Regions from separate parts of the Rahnella sp. BCC 1045 genome, predicted to be linked through region 3. Evidence: predicted binding sites of a transcription regulator. Region 3 holds the regulator's gene; each other region holds the start of a gene.
What was found. The regulator sigma-54, encoded in region 3, starts transcription at its own class of promoters, with help from an activator protein. The targets are predictions, from matches to a motif close to GTTGGCACANNTTTCGCTNT.

Region 1 (7,783 bases), on a different contig from region 3:
CACAGCCTCAATGCCTGCCGCACGGGCGGCTTCTATATTCTCAGCAACATCATCAAAGAATACTGCTTGGCTGGCAGAAAGTCCTTCTTTCTCAATCACATGCTGGAAAATTTCCGGTTCAGGTTTACGCATGCCCAGATTTTGCGAAAGATACATCGCATCGGTATTGGCTTCAATTTCCGGGTAGTGCTGAGGCCAGAAATCCAGATGTAAGCGGTTAGTATTCGACAGCACGACAACGCGATGGCCTTCTTCGCGCAGTTTCTTGAATACCGTGATCACCTCAGGCCTCAACCCGACAAATATGGCTTGCCAGCCCGCGCTGAACTGCTCGAAACTGAGCGCAATGCCCATTTCATGACATAAGTCGGCGGCAAACTGTTCATCGCTGATTTCGCCACGCTCGTGCTTCTGGAATACCTCGCCCATCGAGAATCGCTCCATCAGCGTAGCCAATGGCGTACCGCTCAGATGGCTCCACACGCCAAGAACACGTTTGAAATCAATATCAATAATGACGTTTCCCATATCAAAAATGTACAGCATTGCATGCTCCTGATTTCAAAGATGACTTTTAACTTTAGCGGTAAAACGTACAGGTGAACAGTGACAGATGCGTGGGGTTAAGCGCAGGTTTGGAAAAAAAACACAAAAAAAACAGGGTACCCAAAGGCACCCTGTTTCTGTGTAACGGTATGCGTAAAAGAAGATTAACCTTCTTTTGGACCACGCATTGCACGTTTACGGTCGTTCTCGGTCAGGTGACGTTTACGGATACGCACAGACTGAGGAGTCACTTCGACCAGTTCGTCATCATCGATGAATTCCAGAGCTTGCTCCAGAGACATTTTGATAGCAGGAACCAGAGTCGTTGCTTCGTCAGTACCGGACGCACGCATGTTGGTCAGTTTCTTACCGGTCAGGCAGTTCACGGTCAGGTCGTTAGAACGTGAGTGAATACCGATGATCTGGCCTTCATACACTTCTGCGCCGTGGCCCAGGAACAATTTACCGCGGTCTTGCAGGCTGAACAGTGCGAACGCAACTGCTTTACCCTGACCGTTGGAAATCAGAACGCCATTCTGACGCTGACCGATTTCGCCCTGACGGACGTCATCGTAGTGGCTGAACGTGGAGTACAGCAGACCGGTACCTGAAGTCATGGTCATGAATTCAGTACGGAAGCCGATCAAGCCACGTGCTGGGATCAGGTAATCAAGACGGATACGACCTTTGCCGTCTGGGATCATGTCTTTGACATCGCCTTTACGCTCACCCATGGCCTGCATGACAGAACCCTGGTGTTGCTCTTCGATATCCAGTGTCACGTTCTCGAATGGCTCTTGCATGCGGCCATCGATTTTACGGTTGATTACTTTAGGACGGGAAACCGCCAGCTCGAAACCTTCACGACGCATGTTTTCGATCAGAACCGACAGGTGAAGTTCACCACGGCCTGAAACGCGGAATGCATCAGCATCTTCAGTTTCTTCAACACGCAATGCTACGTTGTGCACCAGTTCTTTGTTCAGACGGTCAAGGATCTGACGTGAAGTCACATACTTACCTTCTTTACCACAGAACGGAGAGGTGTTAACGCAGAAGTACATGGTAACGGTTGGTTCATCAACGCTCAGCGCTGGCAGAGCTTCAACATTTGCCGGGTCACAGATAGTGTCGGAAATGTTCAGCTCACCCAAACCGGTGATCGCGATGATATCGCCAGCTTCAGCAACGGTCGCTTCGATACGCTCAAGACCCATGTGGGTCAGAACTTTACCGACTTTACCGTTACGGGTTTTACCTTCGCTGTCGATCACAGTGATCTGCTGGTTAGGTTTAACAGTACCGCGTTTGATACGACCGATGCCGATGACGCCAACATAGTTGTTGTAGTCCAGCTGAGAGATTTGCATCTGGAAAGGTGCTTCCATCTCAACTTGTGGCGGAGATACGTGGTCAACAATCGCCTGGTACAGCGGGGTCATGTCTTCGGCCATATCGTTATGGTCGTTACCCGCGATACCCATCAGTGCAGATGCATAGATGATTGGGAAATCGAGTTGTTCGTCAGTTGCGTCCAGGTTTACGAACAGGTCAAAGACCTGATCAACAACCCAGTCAGGACGCGCGCCAGGGCGGTCAACTTTGTTGATTACCACGATCGGCTTCAGACCATTAGCGAATGCTTTTTTGGTCACGAAACGGGTTTGCGGCATTGGGCCATCCATTGCATCCACAACCAGCAGCACCGAGTCGACCATTGACATCACACGCTCTACCTCACCGCCGAAGTCGGCGTGTCCTGGGGTATCCACGATGTTGATGCGGTAGTCTTTCCAATTAATGGCGGTGTTTTTTGCGAGGATGGTAATCCCACGCTCTTTCTCCAAATCGTTGGAGTCCATTACGCGTTCGGTAGCTTCTACACGTTCTCCGAAAGTACCGGATTGTTGCAGCAGCTTGTCGACCAGGGTGGTTTTACCATGGTCAACGTGGGCAATAATGGCGATGTTACGCAAATTTTCGATCACAGCTTTGCCTCAGGCATTAGAAATAGCGCGCTATTGTACACGTATTAAGCGAGGTTCTAAACAAGATCACAAGGATCTTGTTGAAACAACTTGTGGATGGCTACTTTGTGATCCCTTTCACGGTGCAAAAGAACCCCTGAACCATTATGACGCACCTTTTTGGTGCCTTGCATCTCACGATTAGCACCATTGTAGTGCAGAAATTCCGTTATGGTGCATACTTATCGAGTGCAAAAGCCCTGTAAAATGGCGTTGTTTGCATTTTCTCAAAGTTGGCACACTTTTCGCTAATAGTTTTTAGAGTAAAAATTTTTTAGGGTAAAAAGTTTTTACTGGGTGAAAGAGTCTGACCAGACAAATAATAGTGCTGTTTAGGCCACACGCCAGTTCAAGTAAAGCTGTTATTTCCAACTAAAGACCAAAAATGGTTATTCGTTCCACGACGATAATGAGAAATTCGGGAGAACTAGTATGTCCGCTGAACACGTTTTGACGATGCTGAATGAGCATGAAGTGAAATTCGTAGATTTACGTTTCACAGATACCAAAGGCAAAGAACAGCACGTCACCATTCCTGCACACCAGGTTAGCGCTGACTTCTTCGAAGAAGGCAAAATGTTTGATGGCTCTTCAATCGGTGGCTGGAAAGGCATTAACGAATCTGACATGGTTTTGATGCCAGATGCGAGCACTGCTGTTCTTGACCCGTTCTACGAAGAAACCACGCTGATCATTCGTTGCGACATCCTTGAGCCAACTACGCTGCAAGGTTATGACCGCGACCCTCGTTCTACTGCAAAACGTGCAGAAGATTTCCTGCGCTCTTCTGGTATCGCGGACACCGTTCTGTTCGGGCCAGAGCCAGAGTTCTTCCTGTTTGATGATGTGCGCTTCGGCAGCAGCATCTCCGGTTCTCACGTTGCTATCGATGATATCGAAGGCGCATGGAACTCAAGCACCAAATACGAAGGTGGCAACAAAGGTCACCGTCCTGCTGTGAAAGGCGGTTACTTCCCGGTTCCTCCGGTCGACTCCTCCCAGGATCTGCGTTCTACCATGTGTCTGACCATGGAAGAAATGGGTCTGGTTGTTGAAGCTCACCACCACGAAGTAGCAACTGCTGGCCAGAACGAAGTGGCAACCCGCTTCAACACGCTGACCAAAAAAGCTGACGAAATCCAAATCTACAAATACGTGGTTCACAACGTGGCTCACGCATTTGGCAAAACTGCGACCTTCATGCCAAAACCAATGTTTGGCGATAACGGTTCCGGTATGCACTGCCATATGTCTCTGTCTAAGAACGGTAACAACCTGTTCGCTGGCGACAAATACGGCGGCCTGTCTGAAATGGCACTGTTCTACATCGGCGGTATCATCAAGCACGCTAAAGCAATCAATGCCTACGCTAACCCGACAACCAACTCCTACAAGCGTTTGGTCCCGGGCTACGAAGCACCCGTGATGCTGGCGTATTCTGCGCGTAACCGTTCTGCCTCTATCCGTATTCCACACGTATCCAGCCCTAAAGCCATGCGTATCGAAGCACGCTTCCCTGATCCAGCGGCTAACCCATACCTGGCGTTTGCTGCACTGATGATGGCCGGCCTGGACGGTATCATCAACAAGATCCACCCTGGCGACGCGATGGATAAAAACCTGTATGACCTGCCACCGGAAGAAGAAGCAGAAATTCCAAAAGTTGCAGGTTCACTGGAAGAAGCTCTGAACGCACTGAACGAAGACCGCGAGTTCCTGACCCGTGGCGGCGTGTTCACTGATGACGCTATCGATGCTTACATCGGTCTGCGTAAAGAAGAAATGGATCGTGTGCGTATGACTCCGCACCCTGTTGAGTTCGAACTGTACTACAGCGTTTAATTTCTGATTAAACCCTGAACTCAGCGCCAGCTGTTGATCTGGCGCTGAGCGTAATACCCGACTGATGGCCTGGTTGTAACAAAGCCTTTAGCGTCAAAATTAAGTAAGACGATTTTATTTGTTGCCGTGGAAACTTTCAGCCCATCTCCGGATGGGCTTTTTTCTCCACACTCTTTCCTGCTTAACCCCTCTGGCCCGTGATTTCGCCGGGTAGCGAGATAAAATGCACCAATCAGGTGCGGGAGACTGCGGTATGGCAACTGGCAAGCTGCCCGATGCTGGGCAGATCCTGAATTCCTTAATCAACAGCGTTCTGTTATTGGACGACGAATTGGCTGTGCATTACGCCAATCCAGCCGCTCAGCAGTTACTGGCGCAAAGTTCCCGCAAACTCTTTGGTACCCCTTTGCCGGAACTGGTGGGATATTTTTCGCTCAATATCGACTTAATGCGTGAAAGTCTGACAGCCGGACAGGGCTTTACAGACAGCGAAGTGACTCTGGTTGTCGATGGCCGCGCGCACGTACTTTCACTGACTGCGCAGATGCTGCCGGAAGGTTTTATTCTGGTCGAACTGGCGCCGATGGATAATCAGCGACGCCTCAGTCAGGAACAATTGCAGCATGCTCAACAGGTTGCAGCACGGGATTTGATCCGCGGCCTGGCCCATGAAATCAAAAACCCGCTTGGCGGGCTGCGTGGTGCCGCCCAGTTATTATCCAGAGCACTGCCCGATCCGGCTCTGCTGGAATACACCAAAGTCATTATTGAGCAGGCCGACCGTCTGCGTAATCTGGTTGATCGCCTGCTGGGGCCACAACGCCCAAGCCAGCACGTCACACAAAGCATTCATCAGGTTGCCGAACGTGTTTGCCAGCTGGTGTCGATGGAAAAACCGGATAACGTTCAGCTGGTCAGAGACTATGACCCGAGCCTGCCAGAACTGGCGCACGATCCGGATCAGATAGAACAGATTTTGCTGAACATCACCCGCAACGCATTGCAGGCGCTCGGGGACGAAGGCGGCACAATTACTTTGCGCACACGCACGGCTTTCCAGATTACGTTACACGGCGTGCGTTATCGTCTGGTGGCCCGTATCGATATTGAAGATGACGGCCCTGGCGTACCGGCGCATTTGCAGGACACCCTTTTTTACCCCATGGTCAGTGGCCGCGAAGGGGGCACCGGTTTGGGCCTCTCCATCGCGCGCAGTTTGATTGATCAGCATTCGGGTAAAGTTGAATTTAACAGTTGGCCAGGACACACCGAATTCTCGGTTTTCCTGCCTATTCGCCAGTGAGGTTATTATGCAACGAGGGATAGTCTGGATCGTCGATGACGATAGCTCCATCCGCTGGGTACTTGAACGCGCGCTCACTGGAGCCGGTTTAACCTGCACCACGTTTGACAGCGGCAATGAAGTGCTTGATGCCATTGCGACTCAAACTCCTGACGTTTTGTTATCAGATATCCGTATGCCCGGCATGGACGGTTTAGCGCTGTTAAAACAGATTAAACAGCGCCATCCGATGCTTCCGGTCATCATAATGACAGCGCATTCCGATCTGGATGCCGCGGTCAGCGCCTATCAGCAAGGTGCGTTTGATTATCTGCCAAAACCGTTCGATATCGACGAAGCCGTTGCGCTTGTCGAGCGTGCGATCAGTCATTATCAGGAACAACAACAACCCGCGCGCAGCCAGCCCGCCAGTGGCCCGACAGCTGATATTATTGGTGAAGCGCCAGCCATGCAGGACGTGTTCCGTATCATCGGCCGGTTATCACGCTCTTCAATCAGCGTGCTGATAAACGGGGAATCCGGAACCGGTAAAGAGCTGGTCGCCCATGCTTTGCATCGTCACAGCCCGCGCGCCAAAGCACCGTTTATCGCTCTGAATATGGCAGCAATCCCGAAAGACCTGATTGAGTCCGAATTATTTGGCCACGAAAAAGGCGCATTTACCGGGGCGAATACCATCCGCCAGGGACGTTTTGAGCAGGCCGATAACGGCACGCTGTTCCTCGATGAAATCGGTGATATGCCGCTTGATGTTCAAACCCGCCTGCTGCGCGTGCTGGCTGACGGGCAGTTCTATCGGGTCGGCGGCTATGCGCCGGTAAAAGTGGATGTCAGGATTATCGCGGCTACCCACCAGAATCTGGAGTTACGGGTTCAGGAAGGCAAATTCCGTGAGGACTTATTCCACCGTCTGAACGTGATCCGCGTCCATCTGCCTCCGCTGCGTGAACGTCGTGAAGATATCCCGCGTCTGGCGCGTTATTTCCTGCAAGTTGCGGCGAAAGAACTGGGCGTTGAAGCAAAAAACCTGCATCCGGAAACAGAAACCGCGCTCACCCGTCTGCCGTGGCAAGGCAACGTGCGCCAGCTGGAAAATACCTGTCGCTGGTTAACTGTCATGGCCGCCGGTCAGGAAGTGCTGATTCAGGATTTACCGAGTGAATTGTTTGAAACGGCAGCGCCAGAGACGGGTGGGCAAAGCCTGCCGGACAGTTGGGCAACGTTACTGGCACAATGGGCCGATCGCGCCCTGCGTTCCGGTCATCAAAACCTGTTGTCAGAAGCACAGCCGGAGATGGAGCGTACGCTGCTGACTACGGCGCTGCGCCATACTCAGGGGCACAAACAGGAAGCGGCACGTTTACTGGGCTGGGGACGAAATACCCTGACCCGTAAACTGAAAGAACTGGGTATGGAATAAAAGGCAGATGCCTGAAAGCAAAACAGCCGCAAATGCGGCTGTTTTTGTTTATGCGGCGAGCGTCAGATAACCCGGGAAAATTGCTGCTGGCGAACCTGGCGGCGCAGGTAAATATCAAAACACATACAGATATTGCGGATCAGCAGACGGCCGCGCGGCGTGACCTGAATATGCGTATCACTCATCTCAACCAGCCCGTCTTCGGTCAGCGGTTTGAGCAGCGCCAGATCGTCGGCAAAATAATCATTAAAGCGGATGCCATAACGCTGTTCGATATCCGCGAAATTCAGCTCGAAATGGCAGATCAGCGATTTAATGACATCGCGGCGCAGGCAGTCATCATCGGTCATTTCCAGACCGCGCCATAATGCATTCCCCTGATCTTCCACTCTGGTGTAATACGTTTTAAGGTCTTTCTCGTTCTGTGCATAGGTATCGCCCAGCATACTGATGGCTGACACCCCCATTCCCAGTAAATCGCTGTCGCCCTGCGTGGTATATCCCTGGAAATTGCGGTGCAGTTTGCCTTCGCGCTGGGCTATCGCCAGTTCGTCGTCAGGACGGGCAAAATGATCCATCCCGATAAAGCGGTAACCGGACGCCGTCAGTGAGGCGATGGTTTCCTGCAGAATCTTCAGTTTCTCT
Region 2 (7,783 bases), on a different contig from region 3:
AGCGGTGGGCATTATCTGTGATGACCAGAGCAAAAGCAAGTTAACCGCCGACAACCGTTGTTTTCTTAAACAATACGCCTGAATCAGGCCGGACAGAACCCCGATTTTTACGTCATACTGTCCGGCAAACACTGAGGAGGATGTCATGTCGGACCCCGATAACTTTCGCCAGCGCGTATTTCAGATTATCGCCGCCATCCCAACCGGACAAGTCACCACATACGGTAACGTGGCGCAGCTCGCAGGATCTCCGCGTGCGGCACGTCAGGTCGGCGGCGTACTCAAGAAACTTCCGGAAGGCAGCACCCTTCCCTGGCATCGCGTGATTAACCGCCACGGCGAGATTTCCCTGCAAGGCGAAGATTTTAAACGTCAACGTCAGGCGTTACTGGCTGAAGGGATTGTCTTTAAGAAAGGCAAAGTCGATTTAGAGAAATACGGCTGGAAATGGTAGAACTGCGCCCATAAAAAAGCACCGCCGAAGCGGTGCCTGAGTGCGCAGACAGCCTTTACATCAGTAAGTTGACTGTGATGGCACTGCGCTGATCGGTGCCGGCGAAGTGCCCAGCCCCGGAGTAGACGGGTTGCTGAGCGGACCTGAAGCATCCGGCTTGGTGGCAACCGGTACGGCGACAACCGGCACAAGTTGCAGGTCGGCACGGGTGCCCTGACCATGGTTAATCACTTCCTTAATGCTGTCGGTGACGAAGGTCATCTGACCATTAACGGTCACCGCTGCGCTCAGGAGGACGCGGGCATTTGGCGCAATTTCCTGCGGGTTATACGGCAGGATAAACGTAAACGGCGCCTGTTTACCCTGGGTTCTTGCGACTTTCTGTGAAATCACGCGTGAAGGCGCATCCGCCAGAGACGCATCAGACAATGTGACGGTCAGAACCGCATCAGGCGGTAAAGCCACTCGCTGATTGATAAACACGCTACCAGACACATTTGGGCCGGTGATCGCAGGTTCGGTCGACGGACTGGCCGCCGTATTAACAGGGGGCTGTTGCGCTGGGTCCTGGTGGTGCGGTGCGCACCCGGCAAGAGTCAGAGACAGCGCGGTTCCACCTACTATCTGCCAAAGTTTCATTGATCGTACTCCCTTTTTATTAGTCGCTTGTCGACAAGCTGTAATAAACGCCGACGATGAATTTAGTGACTTTAACCAGCTTACCTATTAATCATGGCACAAAAATCTGAAGTTTTCCTCCCGACGACAAAACAGGGCTTCTGAGCATCAGGAAGATCCACTATGATTAACAGGTTAGACCTGTGCCGGAGACCGCATTTTTTTCCGCCCGGCATGCATCAGCCGGTAACTTTCATGAGGCCACTATGAGTCAGGCATTAAAAAATCTGCTGGATCTTTTAGATCTGGAAAAAATCGAAGAAGGGCTGTTTCGTGGTCAAAGTGAAGATCTGGGTTTACGTCAGGTCTTTGGTGGTCAGGTTGTCGGTCAGGCGCTGTATGCCGCCAAACAAACCGTACCAGTCGATCGTGGTATTCATTCGTTTCACAGTTACTTTTTGCGTCCGGGCGACAGCAGCAAACCGATTATTTATGACGTTGAAATCCTGCGCGACGGCAACAGTTTCAGCGCCCGTCGGGTGAAAGCCGTACAGCACGGCAAGCCAATTTTTTATATGACAGCTTCTTTCCAGAGTCAGGAAGAAGGTTTTGAGCACCAAAATACGATGCCGGACGTGCCACCGCCGGAATCACTGGTGTCGGAATCCGATATTGCTAAAAATCTGGCGCATCTTATTCCGGAAAAATTCCGCGAAAAATTCATCGGCCATAAGCCAATCGAGATGCGCCCGGTGAAATTCCACAACCCGCTGAAAGGCAGTGTTGAAGAGCCGCACCGTGCCGTGTGGTTCCGCGCGAACGGCGAAATGCCTGACGATCTGCGGATCCACCAGTATTTGCTGGGCTACGCGTCTGATTTCAATTTCCTGCCCACCGCGCTACAACCTCACGGCATTGGCTTCCTGGAGCCGGGAATGCAGGTGGCGACCATCGACCATTCGATGTGGTTCCACCGCCCTTTCCGCATGGACGACTGGCTGCTGTATGCCGTTGAAAGCACCTCAGCTTCCGGCGCCCGCGGTTTTGTGCGCGGCCAGTTCTATACGCGTGAAGGGGTTTTAGTGGCCTCTACGGTGCAGGAAGGCGTGATCCGCCAAAGACCGGTCGAGTAAATCCGCTATTACGCAAAATCAGACATAAAAATGGGGCGACAGTGATATCGCCCCTTCTGTTTTTTCATCTTTATTATTTTATACTGCTTAATTAGAGAGTTAGCGCACTACTTTCTCTGAAATCAGCTTACTGGTTGTAAGCATTCTCGCCGTGGCTGTTCACGTCCAGACCTTCACGTTCCTGCTCTTCAGGAACACGCAGACCTACAATCATGTCAGCCACTTTGTAACCGATGAAGGCCACAACGCCAGACCAGACCAGCGTAACGCAGACGCTGAAGAACTGAACCCAGACCTGATGGCCCATGGTGACGCCTTCTGCATAACCCACACCGCCCAGAGAGCTGGAAGTGAATACGCCAGTCAGCAGACAACCTACGATACCGCACACGCCGTGGACACCGAAAACGTCACAGGTATCGTCCACACGCAGCCATTTTTTCAGGGTAACCACACCCCAAAGACCGGTAATGCCGCCTACCAGACCGATAATCAGAGCACCGCCCACGCCAACAGTCCCGCACGCCGGGGTGATAGCAACCAGACCTGCGATAGCACCGGAGCTTGCGCCCAGCAGAGAAGGCTTACCGCGAACCATCCACTCAACCAGCGTCCAGGACAGGATTGCACCTGCGGTCGCAATAACGGTGTTGAGGAATGCCAGGGCTGCAATGGAGCTCGCCGCGCTTGCCGAACCGGCGTTGAAGCCGAACCAGCCCACGTACAGGATTGAAGCGCCGGTGAAGACCATCGGCAGGTTGTGTGGTTTGAACGCTTCTTTACCAAAGCCTGCGCGTTTGCCCAGCAGATATGCACCCACCAGACCTGCGATAGCGGCGTTGATGTGAACAACCGTACCACCCGCGAAGTCCAGCGCGCCATCAGCCGCCAGGAAGCCGCCCGCCCACACCATGTGAGCCATCGGGATGTAAGAGAAGGTCAGCCAGATCACAGTGAAAATCAGCACCGCAGAGAAACGAACACGTTCAGCGATACCGCCCACAATCAGCGCTACAGTGATGCAGGCGAAAGAGCATTGGAACGCAACGTGAATCATCTGGGAGAAGGTGCCCGTGACTGAATCCAGGCCGATGCCTTTCATCATCACATTGCTGAAGCCGCCGAAGAAGGCGTTACCTTCACTGAATGCGAGGCTGTAGCCATAAAGGATCCACAGAACACAAACCAGCGCGAAGGTCACGATAACCTGAGTCAGCATGGACAGAACGTTCTTAGAACGCAGTAAGCCGCCGTAGAACAATGCCACGCCAGGTACAGTCATAAACAGTACCAAGGCAGTACAGATCATCATAAATGCGTTGTCAGCACCGTTTGCGGCTGCCGGTGCTGCTGCCATGGCAAGCGAAGGCAGCAATGCAACCGCGCCAAGCCCCATCATGGATAAAAGTTTTTTCATTATTAACCCACCCCTGTTTCTCAAAACTGTTTTTTCTAACCTGATTTATATCAAAGCGATTTATATCAGAGATAAAGGCCTGAAATTACAGTGCTGCTTCGTCAGTTTCACCCGTACGGATACGGATGACGCGTTGCAATTCTGCAACGAAAATTTTGCCATCACCGATCTTGCCGGTGTAGGCCGCTTTGCTAATCACGTCGATCACTTCATCCAGCTGATCGTCAGCGATAGCAATGTCGATTTTTACTTTTGGCAGGAAGTTCACGCTGTATTCCGCACCGCGGTACAACTCAGCGTGACCTTTCTGACGGCCGAAACCTTTAACTTCCGTTACGGTCAGCCCCTGAATTCCAACAGCAGACAGTGCTTCACGCACGTCTTCCAGCTTAAAAGGTTTGATCACCACAGTAACCAGCTTCATATTGCCACTCCTCGAATTAAGGGCTTGCCGCGAGAAACCTCGCGCCCGATACGGAATGGTTAAAGCAAAGGGTGTGCCAGAGTTGAAATCACGCAAATATTCATGCAATTCCCGCGTAATACGGCATTTTCAGATTATTCGTGACCCGGCGCACAGTTGTGAGGCCGTATTCAGCCTGACCCCATGCGCACCATTTAAGTGCCTGTCGCTGCCTTTTAGTGCAGAGAAAGTCAGCGGAACGTTTTGGCTGCATGAATCAGGTGCGTGAGACGCGAAAAGGAGGGATTAAAAGAACAGGAAGAAATGAACTGGCGCAGCAATCAGGCTGCGCCAGCTGAAAGATTATACGTTTTCTGTTGCTGAAATAATCGTACCGGTGGACGCCAGCTCCTGCCCTGCGAGCTGCAACTGATACATCTGATAATAACGGCCTTTTTCTGCCAGAAGCTGAAAATGGTTACCTTGTTCAACCGCCTGACCCCGATGCAATACCAAAATATTATCGGCATCGACAATCGTTGAAAGACGGTGGGCGATCACCACCAGAGTGGTTTGCTGACGGATAGCCCGCAACGCACGCTGAATTGCCTGCTCGGTCCCGGAATCAATATTGGCCGTTGCCTCGTCAAGGATCAGAATCTCAGGCGCCTGCACCAAAACGCGCGCCATCGCCAGCAACTGTTTCTGGCCCACGGAAAGATTATTCCCCTGTTCACCCAGACGCGTATTCAGCCCTTCCGGCATTTCACGCACCAGCGGCGAAAGCTGCACGATGTCCAGCGCGTGCCAGACCTGAGCTTCATCAATATCCCGCCCCAGTGTCACATTGGCGAACACCGATTCCGCCAGCACCACCGGATCCTGCTGAACCATTGCGATACCTTTACGCAAGCTGGTATGCGACAGGTCAGCAAGATTGCGTCCGTCCACGCGGATTTCACCTTTATTGAGGGGGTAATATCCCATCAGCAGATTCGCCAGCGTACTTTTGCCACTACCCGTATGCCCGACCAGCGCCACAAACCCGCGCGACTGAACGTGCAGGGAGATATTTTCCAGCACCCATTTGTCGGGCTGATAAGCGAAGCTGACGTCCCTGACTTCAATTTCTCCGCTGGTGAGTAATTTGTCGTCCGGACCGTATTGTTGCTGGGTTCTGTCCATCAAATCGAAAATACGCTCACCGGCAACAACCGCCTGCTGCAAAATAGATTGCTGCGAAGTCAGTTCGATCAGCGGTTCGTTGAGGCGCCCGAGATAGTTAATGAAGGCATACAACACGCCCACACCAATTGAGCCTTCGGCACTGAATCCGAAAAGCAGCAACAAACCGCACAGAATCAGCGATGAAAACAGGCTGAGCAATGGACGCAGCAGAAAACCTTCCAGCCTCAGCGTTTGCATACGCGCCATGTAGTGCGACTGGCTGGCGCGCGTGAGGCGTTCGCCGAATCTTTTCTGCTGACGAAATTGCTGGATGACGTTCATGCCATTAATGACTTCGTTAAACCCGTCATTAATGTCCGCCAGATAAGCGCGCACCTTGCGGACAACCGGCGTGCTGTAGACCTGATACAGCCCCATCACGACAAATACTGCCGGGAAAATGCAAATAGCCACGGAAGCCAGCCGCCAGTCCAGGCTGAACATCGCGATCAACATTGCGCCAATCAGGGCGATGCTGCGCAACACTGTCGACACCACGGTCACGTATAAATCGCGGATCACTTCGGTATCATTGGTCACACGGGAAATAAGCTGCCCGACCGGCTGGGTATCGAACGCACTGAGCGGCTGCCGGAGTGCGGCGTCCATAACATCGGTACGTAAACGCTGGACCACACCCACGGCGGCACGGTTAAACAATAACGCCTGAAAATAGTGCAGGCTTGCGGCAAGAAATTGCAGGAAGATAAAGCAAAGTGCCAGCAAGCTGACTTTCCCCCAGGGCAACTCCCCTTTCGCGACATAATGATCAATAAAGAAACTGATCAGAATGGGCCCGGTCACTTCCGCCGCGGCAGCAACCCACAACATTATGACAGCATAGGAAAGTGGCTTGCTGTAGGGTTTTCCGTATTTGAGAAGTCGTTTAAGCGTTGGCCATAACTTCTGAATTTTATTCGTTTTTGGTTCAGCCACGTTGTTCCGTCTCCATTTCCTGCGGCACGTCGTCCAGCGCAGCTTCAAGCTGCTGATAGCGGAACATATCCCGGTACCAGCCGGGCTGCGCAACAAGCTGATCGTGATCGCCACGTTGCGAAATGCTTCCATGGTTGAAGACCAAAATTTCGCTTGCTTCGGTCAGGGCAGAAAGGCGGTGTGCGCTGATGATCACCGTGCGGTCACTTCCCCACTGCCGTAAGTTATGCAGGATCTGATGTTCCGTACGACCATCAACTGCCGACAGCGCATCGTCAAGGATCAGGATTTCTGCTTTCATCAGCAACGCACGGGCGATGGAAATACGTTGTTTTTGCCCGCCGGAAAGCATTACGCCGCGCTCACCGACTTCGGTTTCGTATCCCTGGGGCAATCGCAGAATATCGTCATGTACACTGGCAAGCCGCGCCGATTCTTCAATTTCTTCCTGAGTGGCTTCCGGACGCCCAAGCGCAATGTTTTGCGCCACCGTGTCGGAGAACAGGAAAGGTGTCTGGCTGACAATCGCCAGACGCGCGCGCCAGTCGTCGAGCTGAATGTCTTTAAGAGATAACCCGTGATAGCGCACGTCCCCTTCTGTGACGTCAAACTGACGTTGGAGTAGAGCCAGAAGCGTACTCTTCCCGGAGCCGGTCGGGCCGCACAGCCCGAGCATTTTGCCCGGCTCAAGGGTGAATTCCACAGCATTCAGTGCAGACTGACTATTTTCAGGATACTGGAATCTGGTTATCTGAGCTTCAAGCACGGCCCGGCCAGCCGGTAACGGTTTTGTTCCGTCTGCCACAGCAGGGGCTTCCTGCAACAAACTGCGGATACGGCTGTAGGCCGCACTTCCGCGTTCAACAATATTAAACATCCAGGCCAGCGCCAGCATCGGCCAGATCATCAGCCCGAGATACATCACAAAGCTGGTTAATTCACCGAGCGTCAGGTGACCGTTGACTACCATCCAGCTCCCGCCGCCAATCGCCAACAGGTTTGCCATGCCGATAGACACATATATGGTCGGATCAAAACGCGCATCAACGCGCGCAACGCGCATGTTTTTAGCGCCGGTATCTGCCGCAACATCGGCAAACTGCGAGGACTGATGATTCTCCAGCCCAAAAGCTTTGATCATCCGGATACTGGTGAGGCTTTCCTGCGCCTGATCATTCAGTGAGGAGAACGCCGCCTGCGCCGTTTTGAAACGGGAATGCAGCTGGTCGCCATAACGTTTGATGATGATCGCCATCACCGGCATTGGCACCAGAGAAAGTAGCGTCAGTTCCCAGCTAATCTGCGTTGCCATTACAATCAGCACCGCCAGCCCCATGACCAGCGAATCCACCAGCGTCAGAACGCCCTCGCCGGCTGCAAAGACCACGCGGTCAACGTCGTTGGTTGCACGGGCAATTAAATCGCCAGTGCGATGACGCAGATAAAAGGCCGGATGCTGACGGCTGAGCTGCCGGAAGAAATCCTGCCGCAGTTCGACAGCAAGCTGATAGGACGCTCCGAATAACAGCACGCGCCAGACGTATCGCAACAAATACACTACAACAGCCGTGCCCAGCATCAGGCCAAGCCACGCG
Region 3 (7,783 bases):
AATAGTCAGCCAGCTGTTCTGCGATATACACCGAACGGTGCTTACCGCCGGTACAGCCAATGGCGACGGTCAGATAACTGCGGTTGTTGGTTTCCAGCGCGGGCAGCCATTGTTCAAGATAGCTGCGCGTCTGATAGATAAAATTATGTACTTCGGTATGACGGTCGAGGAACGCAGCGACCGGTTTATCGAGGCCGGTCATCGGACGCAGTTTCGGATCCCAGTGCGGGTTAGGCAGGAAACGCACGTCGAAAACGTAATCCGCATCAATCGGAATACCGTGTTTGAAACCAAAGGATTCAAAGACCATGGTCAGTTCACGTTCGCGTTTGCCCAGCAGGCGCGTACGCAGCATTTCTGCCAGTTCGTGAACGGACATCTCGGAGGTGTCGATGATCAGATCCGCGGAAGAGCGCAAAGGCTCCAGCAAATCGGCTTCTTCATCGATTGCACTTTCAAGGGACAGGTTTTTGCTGGAGAGCGGGTGCAGACGACGGGTGTCGCTGTAACGGCGGATCAGGGTATTACGGTCAGCGTCGAGGAACAGCAGCTGTGGCGAGAAGCTTTCCGGCAGCTGTGACATCGCATGCTCATAAACTTCCGGTGTTTCTGGCATGTTGCGAACGTCAATGCTGACGGCCGCAGACGTATTGCGTTCAACAAGTGTCTGGGCGAGCTGCGGCAACAACACCACCGGCAGGTTATCCACACAGTAAAAACCCATGTCTTCCAATGCCCTTAGGGCAACCGACTTCCCGGAACCGGAACGGCCGCTGACAATCATCAGCACCATGGTGTCACTCCCCTGGCATTCAGTGTTCAGAATTCATTTTCCCGGCGCGCAACCGGGAATCAGTAATTTATTCGTTTTCAGTCATTATCTGGAACAGTTCTTCGTCACTTTGCGCTCCGCGCAGACGACGACACACCCCTTTATCCGCCAGCTTTTTGGCGACTAAAGACAAGGTATGTAAATGGGTTTTACATTGATCTGCCGGAACCAGCAAGGCAAAAAGCAAATCCACAGGCTGATTATCGATAGCGTCAAAAGCGATCGGCTGCTCAAGCTGAATGAACACCCCGACGGCACGTAAAGTGTCTTCTTCCAGCTTTCCGTGCGGAATGGCGATCCCTGCACCGATCCCGGTGCTGCCCATGCGTTCACGGGTCAAAATGGCGTCAAAAATCACCTGCGGTGATAAATTTAGCTGTTTGGCCGCCAGCTCACTGATGATTTCCAGTGCGCGTTTTTTGCTGGCGCAATGAACGCCGCTTTTGGTGCATTCGGCATTAAGCACCGACGTTAATTGCATTGCAGTATCGTTAATCATGTCATCTTCACTTTGGCGCTGTTTCACCCTTAAAGCTATATCGGCTCGTTTCCCGAAGGTCACAAGCCGATGCCCGAAGGTTTGTAGCACAGGGTTGGCTACATGAATGTCAGTGCTGTTTCAGTTTGTCTTTGTGCTTGTTCAGCTGACGGGCCAGTTTATCAACCAGGCCGTCAATTGCCGCGTACATATCCTGATGCTCCGAGGTGGCATGCAACTCGCCTCCGTTCACATGCAAAGTGGCTTCCGCTACTTTCTGCACCTTTTCAACGCTCAACACCACATACACCTGATTTATCCGGTCGAAATACTGTTCAAGCTTAGCCAGCTTCGACGTGATGAATTCTCTCAGGGGATCCGTGATCTCAATGTGATGTCCGGTAATGTTGAGCTGCATAATGTCTTCCTTCTCTGTTGAGGTCAAACTAACTGTTTACGTTGGTTTGAGGGCGGGATGGACAAAGACTCTCGGTATTTGGCGACGGTTCGTCGTGCCACCATAATTCCCTGATCGGAAAGGAGGGTGGCTAACTTACTGTCACTGAGCGGTTTTACAGGATTCTCCGCTGCGATTAATTTCTTCACCAGCGCCCGGATCGCGGTTGACGATGCCTCGCCGCCGCTGTCTGTACTGACATGGCTGGAAAAGAAATACTTCAGTTCGAAAATTCCACGCGGGCTGTGCAGAAACTTCTGCGTCGTCACGCGTGAAATCGTCGATTCGTGCATTTCTACGGCGCTGGCGATATCGGCCAGCACCATAGGCTTCATAAATTCTTCACCCAGTTCAAAGAACGCCTGCTGCTGCTCAACGATACAGCGCGTGACTTTCAACAGCGTGTCATTACGGCTTTCCAGGCTTTTGATTAACCACTTGGCTTCCTGCAGGTTGCTGCGGATAAATTGCCCGTCGCTGTCGCTGCGCGCGGAATTGCCCATCGCGGCGTACTGCTGGTTAATCTTAAGACGCGGAATGCTGTCGGAATTCAGTTCTACCGTCCAGACACCTGACACTTTTCGCACCAGCACATCGGGGATCACGTACTCGGATTCACCGGTGTTGATCGATTGTCCCGGACGCGGATCAAGAGACTGAATCAGAAGCATCGCTCCTTTCAGTGTATCTTCTTTTAGCCGGGTTGAACGCATAAGTGCGCGGAAATCATGGTTCGCCAGCAAATCCAGATGTTCGCTGATAATCAGGCGCGCTTCGGCGATGAAAGGCGTATCTGTGGCGTACTGTGAAAGCTGGATCAGCAGGCAATCACGCAGGTCACGCGCCGCCACACCAACCGGATCAAAACGCTGCACACGTTTTAAAACGGCTTCCACTTCGTCCATGCTGACGTTGTCGTCACCGATACTTTCGAGGATGTCGTCAAGGGAAACGGTCAGATAACCGGTATCGTCTACCGCGTCGACAATGGACGTGGCAATCGCGGCATCGGTGTCGGAAAACGGCGTTAGCTCCACCTGCCACATCAGGTAATCCTGAAGCGTTTGCGTGGTTTCACCCTGATAAATTGGCAGCTCGTCGTCGCTGTAATCGTTGCCGGTGCCGGAAGGTGTGCCCGCGGTATAAATCTCGTCCCAGGTGGCGTCCAGCGGCAACTCTTCGGGCATGTCTTTCTGCTCGAGCGCTTCGCGGGTATCTAACGCTTCGTTGTCAGTGGCTTCTACCGAATCGATTTCATCATGAAGGTCGGTTTGTTCCAGCAGAGGGTTGCTCTCCAGCGCGAGTTGGATCTCCTGTTGGAGCTCAAGCGTGGACAGTTGCAACAGGCGGATGGCCTGTTGTAACTGAGGAGTCATTGCCAGTTGTTGGCTGAGTCTGAGTTGCAAACCTTGCTTCATATCTTGGTTTTATTTCCGTTGATTACAAACTGAGTAACTTCTGTCAGAGACCTCCCGTCAGACTTTACGTCGAAACGGGCACGGTTCCGGCGGCACAGATCACAGACGGAATTCTTCACCAAGATAAACGCGTTTAACCTGTTCATCAGCAAGAATGTCGGCTGGCGTGCCGTGGGCGATCAATTTCCCCTGACTGACGATATAGGCACGCTCACAAACGTCGAGAGTTTCGCGAACGTTGTGGTCAGTGATCAGTACGCCGAGGCCGCTGTCACGCAAATGCTCAATGATTTTTTTGATGTCGATGACGGAAATCGGGTCAACGCCGGCGAAAGGTTCATCCAGCAGGATAAACTTGGGATTCGCTGCCAGTGCGCGGGCAATCTCAACACGGCGACGTTCACCACCGGACAAGGACTGACCGAGGTTATCGCGCAAATGAGAAATATGGAACTCTTCCATCAGTTCATTAGCGCGATCGTTACGCTGTTCTTTGTTCAGATCATCGCGGATCTGCAGTACGGCCATCAGGTTATCAAACACGCTGAGACGACGGAAGATGGAGGCTTCCTGCGGAAGATAGCCAATGCCGCGACGGGCGCGGGTATGCAATGGCAAAAGGCTGATGTCTTCATCGTCAACGATGATACGGCCCGCATCACGTTGCACAATCCCGACGACCATGTAGAAGGTGGTGGTTTTACCCGCACCGTTTGGCCCCAGCAATCCGACGATTTCGCCGGAGTTCACCATCAGGCTGACATCTTCTACAACCTTGCGGCCTTTGTAGGCTTTTGCCAGATTCTCTGCGATTAATTTTGCCATAAAATATCAGTTACTCTTTTTGGTCGGCTGGCCGCCCGCGGCAGGCGTTTTTTGTTGCAGCTGCGAAGGAACCAGAACGGTCGTCACGCGGTTGCCTTTATCACTGAAGGCTTCCATTTGCTGTTTCTGCACCAGATAGGTAATACGGTCGCCTTTCACGTTGCTGTCGAGCTGTTCGAGGTATGCGTTACCGGTCAGGGTCACGAGATCGTTTTCCACTTCATAGCGGACTTTCTGCGCATGGCCTTTTACCGGCTTGCCGTTGTCCTGCATCTGGTAAAACGTCACCGGATTGCCGTAACCTTCCACCACTTCTTTGCCGGATACGCCCTGAGGACGGATCACGACAACTTTATCGGCTTTCACCTGAATAGTGCCCTGATTGACTACGACGTTACCGGTGAAGGTGGCCGTGTTGGTGTTCACATCCAGCGCCTGATTGGCGGAATCAATGGTGATCGGTTTCGTTGTGTCATCTTTTAAGGCGAAGGCCGGAATGCTCACGGCTAACAACGAGCTGACGATCAGGAGATCACGGATTTTATTTTTTGCTTTGAATTTCATAAGAGGTCGTTACCTTTTCGATCAGCTGTGCTGTCTTATCACGCAGATTACCGCGCATTTTCATGCCGTTAGATGTAAAACCTGTGCCATAAAGCGTTACTTCATCGTCTGAGGCAACGTCCTGTGTCGTCAGGTTAACCCGGGCATTATCCGTTTTGATTCTTTGAAGCTGTGATGTCTCAGGCGTCAGGCTATCAGCCTGCACATGCCCGTAAAGATAAAGCATCTTATCCTGAGTCAACTTGGCTTTATCAGAACGCAGCACCCAGGTTGGTGTTTTATTCTTGTCAAACATGGTCGCGACCGGGTTGGTAAACCATGTCACCTGATCGGCGGCGTAGTATTTTACCTGGTCCGAAACCAGTTTATAGGTCAGGCTACCCGTTGGGTCATAGACCATCGTGACCGTGTGGGATGTCTGGTAAGTGGGATCCTGATCGTTAACGGCCTGCGGTGCGTCATCGCTGCTATCAGACAATGACCAGCCCACCAGAACCAGAACGATGGCCGTCAGAACAAGGATAATCCAAAGTTTTGTTTTACTCATATCGACAGCCCTTTGGCGTCCTCCAGCTTACCCTGCGCCAGCAGAATCAAATCACACAATTCGCGTACGGCGCCACGCCCGCCAGCGATGCGGGTAACGTAATCGGCCTTCGGCAACAGGATCGGATGTGCATCCTGAACCGCCACGGAAAGACCGACTTCGGCCATGACCGGCCAGTCAATCAGATCATCCCCGATATAAGCCACTTCTTCGGCCCGCAGGGACAGTGTATCTAACAGTTCGCGGAAGGCCAAAAGCTTATCCGATTGCCCCTGATACAAGTGGCGGATACCGAGGGTTTTAGCGCGATCTTCCAGTAATTTTGCATTGCGGCCTGTAATAATCGCGACCTCAATGTCAGATGTCAGCAGGCAACGGATACCGTAACCGTCGCGAACGTTAAAACTTTTTAGCTCTTCGCCCTGATTTCCCATGTAGATCAGGCCGTCGGACATGACGCCGTCCACATCGCAAATCAGCAGGCGAACGGCTTTGGCGCGTTCCAGCACGTGGGCGCTGACCGGACCGTAGCAGGTCTCCACCAGGGCTGCGCTATTACTCATTCGGGCTATTCCTCAATTAGACTACGCCAGCGCGCAGCATATCGTGCATATGTAACACACCTAACAACTGGTCACCATCAGCAACCATTACGCAGGTAATGTGTTTTTCCTGCATCAGATTCAGTGCGTCAACCGCCAGAAGCGAAGGGCGAACACGGATCCCGCCGGTCGTCATCACCTCGGCAATCGCCGCATTATTAATGTTCACGCCCATATCAAAGATGCGGCGTAAATCACCATCGGTAAAGATCCCTTCGATTTTCATCAAATCGTTGCAGATGACCGTCATGCCCAGATTTTTGCGAGTGATTTCCAGAAGGGCATCGCGCAAAGACGCATCACGGCTGACGTGCGGGATTTCATCGCCGGTGTGCATGATATCGCTGACGCGCAACAAGAGCTTGCGACCCAGTGCTCCGCCGGGGTGAGAAAGGGCGAAATCTTCAGGGGTGAATCCGCGGGCTTCAAGCAGGGCCACTGCCAGCGCATCGCCCATAACCAATACCGCCGTGGTGCTGCTGGTCGGTGCCAGACCCAGCGGGCAGGCTTCTTTCGGCACACGGACGCAAAGATGCACATCGGCGGCTTTGCCCATCGTGCTGTCCGGATTGGACGTCATGCAGATAAGCGTAATGCTCAGCCGTTTCAGCACCGGGATCAGCCCCAGAATTTCATGCGCTTCGCCGGAATTGGAAATCAGGATAACGATGTCCTGCTTTGATACCATGCCCAGATCGCCGTGACTGGCTTCACCCGGGTGGACAAAAAATGCCGGAGTCCCAGTACTGGCAAATGTGGCGGCCATCTTGCGGCCAATATGACCCGATTTGCCCATACCCATCACGACGACTTTTCCGGTGCAACCGAAGATTTTTTCGCACGCACGGGTAAAATCACCGTTAATGTATTGATCTAACTGCTCAAGTCCTTCACGTTCTGTTTTCAGCACATCACGCCCGACGGCCTGGAAATCAAAGTCGGAGGCGAAGGTAAAGTTAGCCATAGTCAATTCCTGACAGAGTTCAGAAGGCGATGCTGTCCGGTAACAGGAACAGCACCGCCATATAGGCGATAAATCCGCACAGCAATAATGCTCCGGCCAGATGCCCGATCCGGTGTTTGCGCATCAGGCACAAACCGGAAAGCACCACGCTGACCGCCAGCATCACCCAGTAGTCGCGGTGAAACGCATCCGGGTTGAACGAACCCGGTGCCACCAGTGCGGGTAATCCCAGCACCAGGCAGGTGTTAAAAATATTGGCGCCGATGATATTGCCCAGCGCGATATCATCTTCACCTTTAATCGCACCGGCGATAAACGTTGCCAGTTCCGGCAGGCTGGTGCCGATAGCGATGACCGTCAGACCAATCACCAGTTCGCTCACGCCTAAATATCGTGCAATCACTGTACTGTTGTCGACAATCATGCCTGACGCCAGTGGCATGATAATAAAGCCCAATGCCAGCCACAGAAATGCCACAGTGTTGCTGCTGTCTTGCGGAAGTTCAGACATTTGCTCGTACGTCAGCGTGTCCAGCCCTTCTTTTTCAGCCGCCCGGGCGATTTTAATCACCAGCATCATAAATGCGGCGGCACTGGCCAGCAGTAAAACGCCATCGAGCCGGCTGAGTTCCCCGTCACTGAGCAGAAAACCGCACAGCGCTGTGACCAGTAACAATAGAGGGAGTTCGCGGCGTAATATATCAGAACGAACGGAAAGTGGATGAATCAGGGCGGCACCGCCCAAAATCAGAAGAATATTAATGATATTCGAACCAATTGCGTTTCCAACGGCCAAATCCATTTGATCGTTGATGGCGGCGGTGGTGGAAACCACCAGCTCAGGCAGTGATATGCCCACGCCGACGACGGTCATGCCAATCACCAGTGGCGGCATGCCCAGCGAGCGTGCCAGCACAGCGGCTCCGTACACCAGACGATCGGCGGCGTAAACAAGCAGTAACAGGCCGACAATCATCAGTACGATAGCGAGAAGCATGAAACATCCTTTATTGGGTATAATGCGAGGTTCGTCGCCTTGAAAGGCAGGCGATTCCTTCGTCAACATGAGCTAAGGCGACATTTTGTCTGAAAACGC
Region 4 (7,783 bases), on a different contig from region 3:
GACCTCACGAAACTCCAGCATCGCATTGTTCACAGGCTGACCTCATCTTCACTGGCGCCCAGGTAAGCGGCGATCACTTTTTCATCATTTTGAATGGCTTGCGGCAAACCTTCGGCAATCACATCGCCGTGGTCGAGCACGATGATGTGGTCGGAAATGTCCATCACCATGCCCATATCGTGTTCAATCAGCAGGACGGTGATGTCGTGGTGATCGCGCAGAAAACGGATGATTTTACTCAGCGTGCGCGTTTCCACCGGATTCAGCCCTGCCGCCGGTTCATCGAGGCAAATCATCTCCGGCGCGGTACACATCGCCCGCGCGATTTCCAGACGCCGTTGCTGACCGTATGACATTTCGCCCGCCAGCCGGTTGGCGCAATCGACCAGTTCCACCACTTCCAGCCAGTAAAATGCCCGGTCGAGTGCCTGATTTTCCGCACGGCGATAAGCGGGCGTATTGAGCACACCGGCGATCAGATTACGGTTGGTTTGCATATGCTGCGCGACCAGCAGGTTTTCGATCACCGACATTTCGCGAAACAGCCGGATATTCTGGAAAGTACGCGCCAGTCCTGCACGGTTCACCAGATGCGTGCCGCCAAACATTTTGTAGAAAATCCGCTTACCCAGTTGCGCGGGTTTTATCCAGTCATCTGGCTGGAATTTCTGTCCAAGCACCTGAATCACATTGGTGGTGCGACGGCGGGTATTGAGGAAAACATTGCCACCTGAAGCTTTGTAGAATCCGGTCAGACAGTTGAATACCGTGGTTTTCCCCGCGCCATTCGGGCCTATCAGCGCGGTAATTGAGCCGCGTTTAACCGCCAGATTCACATCGTTTAACGCTCTTATGCCGCCGAAATGCATGCGTAAATGCTCGACACTCAGAATATTGTTATCTGCTAACGCTTCACTCATGGCGCGACTCCTTTACGCACGGTAAACCCGCTGCGGCTGATACGGATTAACCCGCGCGGACGCCAGATCATCATCACCACCATCAGCACACCGAACAGCAGCACGCGATATTCGGCAAAACTGCGCAGCAGCTCCGGCGCAACGGTGAGCACAAACGCCGCCAGCACCACGCCGAGGGTCGAGCCCATTCCGCCCAGCACCACAATGGCGAGGATCAGCGCAGATTCGAAGAAGGTAAAAGAGGTCGGGTTGACGAATCCCTGATACGTGGCGAAAAACACGCCCGCGATCCCGGCGGTAGAAGCGCCGAGCGTAAACGCCGAAAGTTTTACCAGCACATGGTTCAGCCCCATGGCGCGACAGGCGATTTCGTCTTCACGCAGCGCTTCCCACGCACGGCCAATTGGCATGCGGGTCAGACGATGTTTGATATACAGCACCAGCAACACCACCAGAACCAGTACTGCATAGATGAAAATAAACTTCATGTTAGGGTTGTAAGTCAGATGGAAAAACTCGTGGAACGGCACGCCGCCCTCTTTCGCCCGCCGGCCAAATTCCAGACCGAAAAACGTCGGTGGCGGCGCGGAGACACCGTTCGGGCCGCCGGTAAACGACAGCCAGTTAGTCAGCACCAGGCGGATAATTTCGCCGAAACCGAGTGTTACAATCGCCAGATAATCGCCGTGCATCCGCAGCACAGGGAAACCCAGCAACGCGCCCGCCAGCGCGGCCATCAAGGCAGCCAGCGGCAGCATCGACCAGAATCCGAGGCCGAGATACTGATATCCCAGCGCCAGCCCGTAAGCGCCGATGGCATAAAAAGCGACATATCCCAGATCCAAAAGCCCGGCCAGCCCGACCACAATATTCAGCCCGAGACCCAGCAGCACGTAAATCAGCCCTAAAATTGCCACGGTCAGAATGTATTTCGTGGCCACGAACGGGAAGAAGATCGCCAGCACCATCAGCAGAGGCAATATCCAGCGCAGATTGCTTTTGTAATCCGGCGGACGAACGTACACACCGGCGCTGTCGGATTCGAAGCGCGCGCGCATTCTCTGCCCGCTCGCGGTTTCCAGGAACGCACTGAGTAAAAAGCGCCCGAGCATGACGGCGGCAATAATCCAGACAAGCCGCTGGGAATGGAAGGTAAAGCTATAGCCGTCCAGCACCACACCCACGACGGGCCCGAAAATAATCAGCGCCACCAGCCCGGCGAAAATGGCATCCAGCAGGCAGCGTTTAAGCGAAAATCCGCTGCTCACAGCAGTTTGTGTCGTCATTTTATTTCCCTCACACTTTCGTCACGACCGGACGGCCCAGCAGACCCTGAGGGCGGAAAATGAGGATCACCACCAGCAATCCAAACGAAAAGACATCTTTGTAATCCGAGTTCACCATGCCTGAGAACTGCGCTTCGGCGATCCCCAGAATCAGGCCGCCCAGCATCGCCCCCGGCAACGAACCAATGCCGCCTAATACCGCCGCCGTGAACGCTTTAATACCAATGATAAATCCGGCGTAAAAATCGAAAGTGCCGTAATTCATGGTAACCAGAACACCCGCCAGCCCGGCCATCGCCGCCCCAATCATAAAAACCAGCGAGATAATACGGTCAGTGTTGATGCCGAGAATTGAAGCCATTTTTCTGTCCTGCTGCACCGCACGACACATGCGACCGAGCTTGGTATTACTGATAATCCACGACAGCACCAGCATTCCGAGAAGCGAGGCCACCAGAATGAACAGCTTGGTGTAGGTCATCTGGACAAAGCTTTCGCCGATATGAAAGCGGATGGCACCGTCCAGCATGGTCGGGATCCCCTGCTGTCGCGGCCCCTGACTGATTTGTGCGTAGTTCTGCAAAATCAGCGACATACCGATGGCCGAAATCAGCGGCGCAAGGCGTGTGGAGTTTCGCAGCGGTTTATACGCAATGCGCTCAATCGCCCAGCCATAGACGCCGGTGACCACGATGGTGAACACCAGCGTGCCGAGGATCAGCAGCGGAAAGGAGTGCAACCCGAAGAAGGAAAGCAACGCCAGCGCGATGGCGCAGAGGTAGGCGGAAATCATATACACTTCGCCGTGGGCAAAGTTGATCATGCCGATAATGCCGTAAACCATGGTGTAGCCGATGGCGATGAGACCGTAAACCGCACCGAGCGTGATGCCATTAAACAGTTGTTGCAGGAAGAAAGAATCCATAAATACGCTGTCTCTTTTTGTGACCGCGCCTGGCTAAGGCGCGGTCTGACACGGGTTCAAAATGGCAAGTCAAACAGCTTTATTCTTTCACTTCCTGATATTTGCCTTTGTCATCCCATTTATATACGACGTAATCAGAGACTTTCAGGTCGCCTTTACTGTCCCAGGATTTTTTACCCATGACGGTATCGACGCTGTTGGCTTTCAGCCAGGCGCTGGCTTTGGCGGAATCGCTGCCGCCAGTGGCTTTGAATGCGGCAGCAATGGCCTGAACGGACGCATAGGAATAGAGGGTATAACCTTCCGGTTCAAATTTGCCGGCGCGGAATTTATCGATAACGGCTTTGCCGTCAGGGATCAGACGCGGGTCTTTACCGAAGGTCATCAGAATACCGTTGGTGTATTGCGGGCCGCCGGCTGCGGTCACCATTTCTTCGTTAACGATACAGTCGCCGGAGAAGAAGGTCGCCTGAACGCCCTGCTCACGCATCTGGCGGACTAACGGACCGGCTTCCGGATGGCAGCCGCCGAAGAACACCACATCTGGTTTCTGCGCACTGATTTTTGTCACCAGCGCGTTGAAGTCTTTTTCGCCGCGCGACAGGCCTTCATACATCACCTCTTTCACGCCACGTTTGTTGAGCGCCGCTTTGGTGGCATCCGCCAGACCCTGACCGTAGGTATCTTTATCGTGGATGATGACCACTTTTTGGGCTTTCAGTTTGTCGATGATGTAATCGCTCGCCACTAATCCTTGCTGGTCGTCACGGCCACACATGCGGAACATGTCACTCATGCCGCGTTCGGTGATTTGCGGGTTGGTGGAGCCCGGCGTGATGGCGATAATTTCGGCGTCGTTATACACCTCGGAGGCAGGCATGGTGGAGGAAGAACAGAAATGTCCGACCACGGCCTGCACTTTATCCTGATCGACTAAACGGTTAGCCACCGCCACCGCCTGTTTCGGTTCGCAGGCGTCATCGCCCTGGACCAGTTTAATTTTCTCGCCATTAATCCCGCCTGCGGCATTAATGTCTTCGGCAGCCTGCGTGGCCCCGTGCCAGTACTGATCACCGTAAGTCGCATTCGGCCCGGTAAACGGACCCGCAACGCCAATCAAAATATCCGCACGCGCGGAGAAAGCGGTAACCAGACAACCGGCCAGCAACAAAGAGAGCGGACTTTTCATAAATTTCATCGACATCGTCATGATCCTTAGCACTGTGTTTGAGTAGAAACCTGAACTAAAAAGAAAATTCTGAAGCTTGATTTTGAAATTCACGGCTGACGCCAAAAGACGAAAGGTTTCCCGAGGTTTAATCAAAGGTAAGAAACATAAGCAAAATATCTGCCAGTGTTTCCAATGCTCTGAGAATGTGTCGGGTTCTGTGAGTATAGATAGCGCTCAGTCCGCGTTACGGGCAACTGACAGAAACGACGACGGGATCACACCGCACTGAGCTGGTGCTAAAAAGCGACGAAAATGAGGATAGCGAAACGGCGTGCACCAAAATGAGCCGTGATAAATCAGTCACTCCGTTCACACAATTACGCCTGGTGACATTTTTATCCTTTGCTTCTTGCGGCAGGTTGTTTTGTAATGCGGGCAGATGATTGCAACGGGAAACTACTGAACAATGAAGAAATTATCCTGCCTGACGGCTGTGGTTCTGGCGCTGACATTGACGGGTTGCGCCGGCGATTACGTGATCAATACCAAAGCCGGCGATCAGCTTTTCGCCCATGGCGAACCGGATCGCGACCGCGATACCGGTATGACCAGCTATACCGACATGAACGGCGATTATCATCTGATGAACACCAATGATATCGCGGGGATTGTGAAGAAGTAGGGTTAAACCAGCAACGCCTGCGCGCAGGACTCATCGGTGACAAGCCCGTTGATCCAGCGACCTTCGAGGGCGGCGCGGATAGCAATCTGCTTATCTGCGCCACCGGCCAGCGCGATCACCGGTTGATCATCATGCGGATGCGGTCCGACGCTGGTGAGGCGCGAATTCAGCACACTGTCGATGCGCTGTCCGTCCTGTCCCATAAAGTGCCCGAGCACTTCTCCCACGGCCCCGCTTTTCGCGAGTTTTTCCACTTCTTCCAGACTGATAAATCCGTCCTTGTGCAGCGGACACCCCGGTTCAATGGTGCCGATACCGATAAACGTCACGTTGGCCTGACTGGCCTTTTCACTGACCGTGCGGTAGATACGATGATTGCACCACATCGCGCGATCGTCTTCGCCGTCGGCAAACAGGGGGGCAGGCAGGATGAAATAGCGTCCCTGTGTTTTTTGCGCCATCAGCAGCGGCACGTCGTAACGGGTACAGGAGCCGTCCGACGCAATCGCGCCAATCAGCGAAACGCTGCTGTGCTGCGGTCTTTCTATATCCGCCAGTTCGTCGATGGCCGCTTTCAGCGTTCTCCCGGAACCCACGCCGATAATCATCGGTTCATCGCTGCGGATAAACTGCGTCATCACTTGCGCTCCCGCCACCGCAATGGCATGACTGATGCCCGACGGCGTCATACCCTGCCCCGGCACCACCTGGCAAATATCCAGCCCGAAACGCTTTTGTAATTGCGCCGCCAGTTCCATACAGCGCCCCACCGAATGGGAAATGTGAACGCTGACCAGCCCGTTATCGATCGCGCTGGCTACCAGCCGCTGGGCGACCTGCCGCGAAACGCCTAAGGCTTCGGCGATTTCATGTTGGGTTTGCCCGGCGACGTAATACATCCACGCCGCCCGTGCAGCCAGATCCATTTTCTTGTCGTTCTTACTCATGCGCGCATTCCAGCCGGTGTTTTCAGTGGCGAGATTTTATCGTTTTTCGCCTCTTCCTGTGATCGCTAAATACATCGGTCCACGAAATGTGTGAGCTAAAGCCCATTTAACGGGCAAATATTCCATTAGATTAACCGCAATCGAGCAAAAGCCCACTAAAAGGGCTTAAGCTCACACCAAATCAATAATCACTTTGTGGAGAATCTGATGAAAAATGCTCACCAACTGCAATCGTCTGTCTGGCTGCATATCGGCAGCGGCTCTTTCCACCGGGCCCATCAGGCATGGTATCTGCACCGCTTACTGGCGAAGGGGGATAACAGCTGGTCAATCGCACTGGGTAACATTCGCGAAGATGGCGTTCCGCTTCTGAACGCGTTGCAGGCGCAGGGCGGTAAATACGTGCTGGAAACTGTCACTCCGCAGGGTGAGCGTGAATATGAAACCATCACTTCCATTCAGAAAATCATTGCGTGGGATAACGAACTGGCCGCGCTGGTGGCTCAGGGGGCAGATCCGCACACCAGAGTGATTTCCTTTACCGTGACCGAAGGCGGTTATTACCTTGATAACCAGTTCAATCTCGACCAGCAAAATGCTGATATTCAGGCTGATTTGCAGGGCGCATGCCGCACGATTTATGGTGCCATCGGCCATATTCTGGCGCGTCGGATTGCGCTTAAGGGTGGCGATATCACCCTGCTGAACTGCGATAATCTTCGCCATAACGGCGAACGTTTCCGTCACGGTCTGCTGCAATTTCTGGCCCTGCGCCAGCAACACGACATCAGCGACTGGGTAAAAAATCACACCCGCAGCCCGAACACGATGGTGGATCGCATTACCCCGCGTCCGTCACCGGACGTCGCCGTGCGTGTGGCTCAGGCAACCGGATTTGAAGACCGGGTGCCGGTTATGGGCGAGGCTTTCATTCAGTGGGTAATCGAGGATGATTTCATCGCGGGTCGCCCGCACCTGGAAGAGGCTGGCGTAGAAATGGTGGAGTCCGTTCTGCCATATGAAGAAGCAAAAATCCGCATTCTCAATGCCAGCCACAGCTGCATCGCCTGGGCGGGGACGCTGACCGGTCAGCGCTTTATCGATGAAAGCACGCGTACTCCCTCCATTTGCCAGATGGCGTATGACTACGTCACGCAAGACGTGATCCCCTCCCTGACGCCAAGTCCGTTAGATCTGGCGCGCTACCGCGATGTCGTGCTCGAGCGTTTCAGTAATCCGCACATTCAGGACACAAATCAGCGTGTTGCCGCCGATGGTTTCTCTAAAATTCCGGGATTCATAACCCCGACCTTGCAGGAATGTTATCAGCGCGGTCAGACGCCACGGGCCACTGCCATGCTGCCTGCGCTGTTCTTCGTTTTCATGCAGCAATGGCATCTCGGTCTTCTGCCTTACGAATATCAGGACGGTATTCTCGACGCTCCGGCGGTGCATGCCCTGTTCAGCAGCGCTGATCCGGTGGCGCAATTTGCCGCCGATGAAAAGCTGTTTGCCGGACTGGCGGGCGATAAGGCCTTTACCGAACTGATGCGCCAGTCCGTTGAGCGCGTCCGTCACTGGCTGAATGACGCAAAACGCGTCTGAGGAGCACTCTATGTATCTCGGACTGGATTTAGGGACGTCGGAAATCAAAGCGGTCGTAATTGACGATCAGGGCCGGTTACTGGCCAGTGCCGGTGAGGCGCTCGAAGTCAGCCGCCCGCATCCGCATCATGCAGAACAGGATCCGCAAGAGTGGTGGCAGGCCACGCAGCGGGTGATTTCGAGCCTGCGCAGTAAGTTGCCGCAACGATGGTCAGAGGTCAGCGCCATCGGTTTATCCGGGCAAATG

Region 1: the regulator sigma-54 is predicted to act here: its motif matches at 2,806-2,825, upstream of glnA (glutamate--ammonia ligase).
Region 2: the regulator sigma-54 is predicted to act here: its motif matches at 4,108-4,127, upstream of glnK (P-II family nitrogen regulator).
Region 4: the regulator sigma-54 is predicted to act here: its motif matches at 4,468-4,487, upstream of J1782_RS08845 (branched-chain amino acid ABC transporter substrate-binding protein).

What each region holds. Positions count from the first base shown of each region.
Region 1 is NZ_JAFMOZ010000127.1:6,222-14,004, reverse strand. Features, by position in the region: gene yihX (glucose-1-phosphatase) at 1-546, opposite strand, end outside; gene typA (ribosome-dependent GTPase TypA) at 711-2,534, opposite strand; gene glnA (glutamate--ammonia ligase) at 3,006-4,415, shown strand; gene glnL (nitrogen regulation protein NR(II)) at 4,669-5,718, shown strand; gene glnG (nitrogen regulation protein NR(I)) at 5,726-7,138, shown strand; gene hemN (oxygen-independent coproporphyrinogen III oxidase) at 7,201-7,783, opposite strand, start outside.
Region 2 is NZ_JAFMOZ010000094.1:5,201-12,983, forward strand. Features, by position in the region: gene J1782_RS03390 (MGMT family protein) at 146-454, shown strand; gene J1782_RS03395 (YbaY family lipoprotein) at 515-1,093, opposite strand; gene tesB (acyl-CoA thioesterase II) at 1,339-2,205, shown strand; gene amtB (ammonium transporter AmtB) at 2,333-3,622, opposite strand; gene glnK (P-II family nitrogen regulator) at 3,708-4,046, opposite strand; gene J1782_RS03415 (SmdB family multidrug efflux ABC transporter permease/ATP-binding protein) at 4,389-6,188, opposite strand; gene J1782_RS03420 (SmdA family multidrug ABC transporter permease/ATP-binding protein) at 6,181-7,783, opposite strand, start outside.
Region 3 is NZ_JAFMOZ010000145.1:149,669-157,451, forward strand. Features, by position in the region: gene rapZ (RNase adapter RapZ) at 1-793, opposite strand, end outside; gene ptsN (PTS IIA-like nitrogen regulatory protein PtsN) at 861-1,331, opposite strand; gene hpf (ribosome hibernation promoting factor) at 1,441-1,728, opposite strand; gene rpoN (RNA polymerase factor sigma-54) at 1,752-3,185, opposite strand; gene lptB (LPS export ABC transporter ATP-binding protein) at 3,285-4,010, opposite strand; gene lptA (lipopolysaccharide ABC transporter substrate-binding protein LptA) at 4,017-4,574, opposite strand; gene lptC (LPS export ABC transporter periplasmic protein LptC) at 4,552-5,121, opposite strand; gene kdsC (3-deoxy-manno-octulosonate-8-phosphatase KdsC) at 5,118-5,684, opposite strand; gene kdsD (arabinose-5-phosphate isomerase KdsD) at 5,701-6,687, opposite strand; gene J1782_RS25985 (calcium/sodium antiporter) at 6,707-7,684, opposite strand.
Region 4 is NZ_JAFMOZ010000117.1:62,525-70,307, forward strand. Features, by position in the region: gene J1782_RS08825 (ABC transporter ATP-binding protein) at 1-21, opposite strand, end outside; gene J1782_RS08830 (ABC transporter ATP-binding protein) at 30-920, opposite strand; gene livM (high-affinity branched-chain amino acid ABC transporter permease LivM) at 917-2,206, opposite strand; gene J1782_RS08840 (branched-chain amino acid ABC transporter permease LivH) at 2,217-3,131, opposite strand; gene J1782_RS08845 (branched-chain amino acid ABC transporter substrate-binding protein) at 3,211-4,335, opposite strand; gene J1782_RS08850 (YgdI/YgdR family lipoprotein) at 4,769-4,984, shown strand; gene J1782_RS08855 (sugar-binding transcriptional regulator) at 4,987-5,931, opposite strand; gene dalD (D-arabinitol 4-dehydrogenase) at 6,139-7,536, shown strand; gene xylB (xylulokinase) at 7,547-7,783, shown strand, end outside.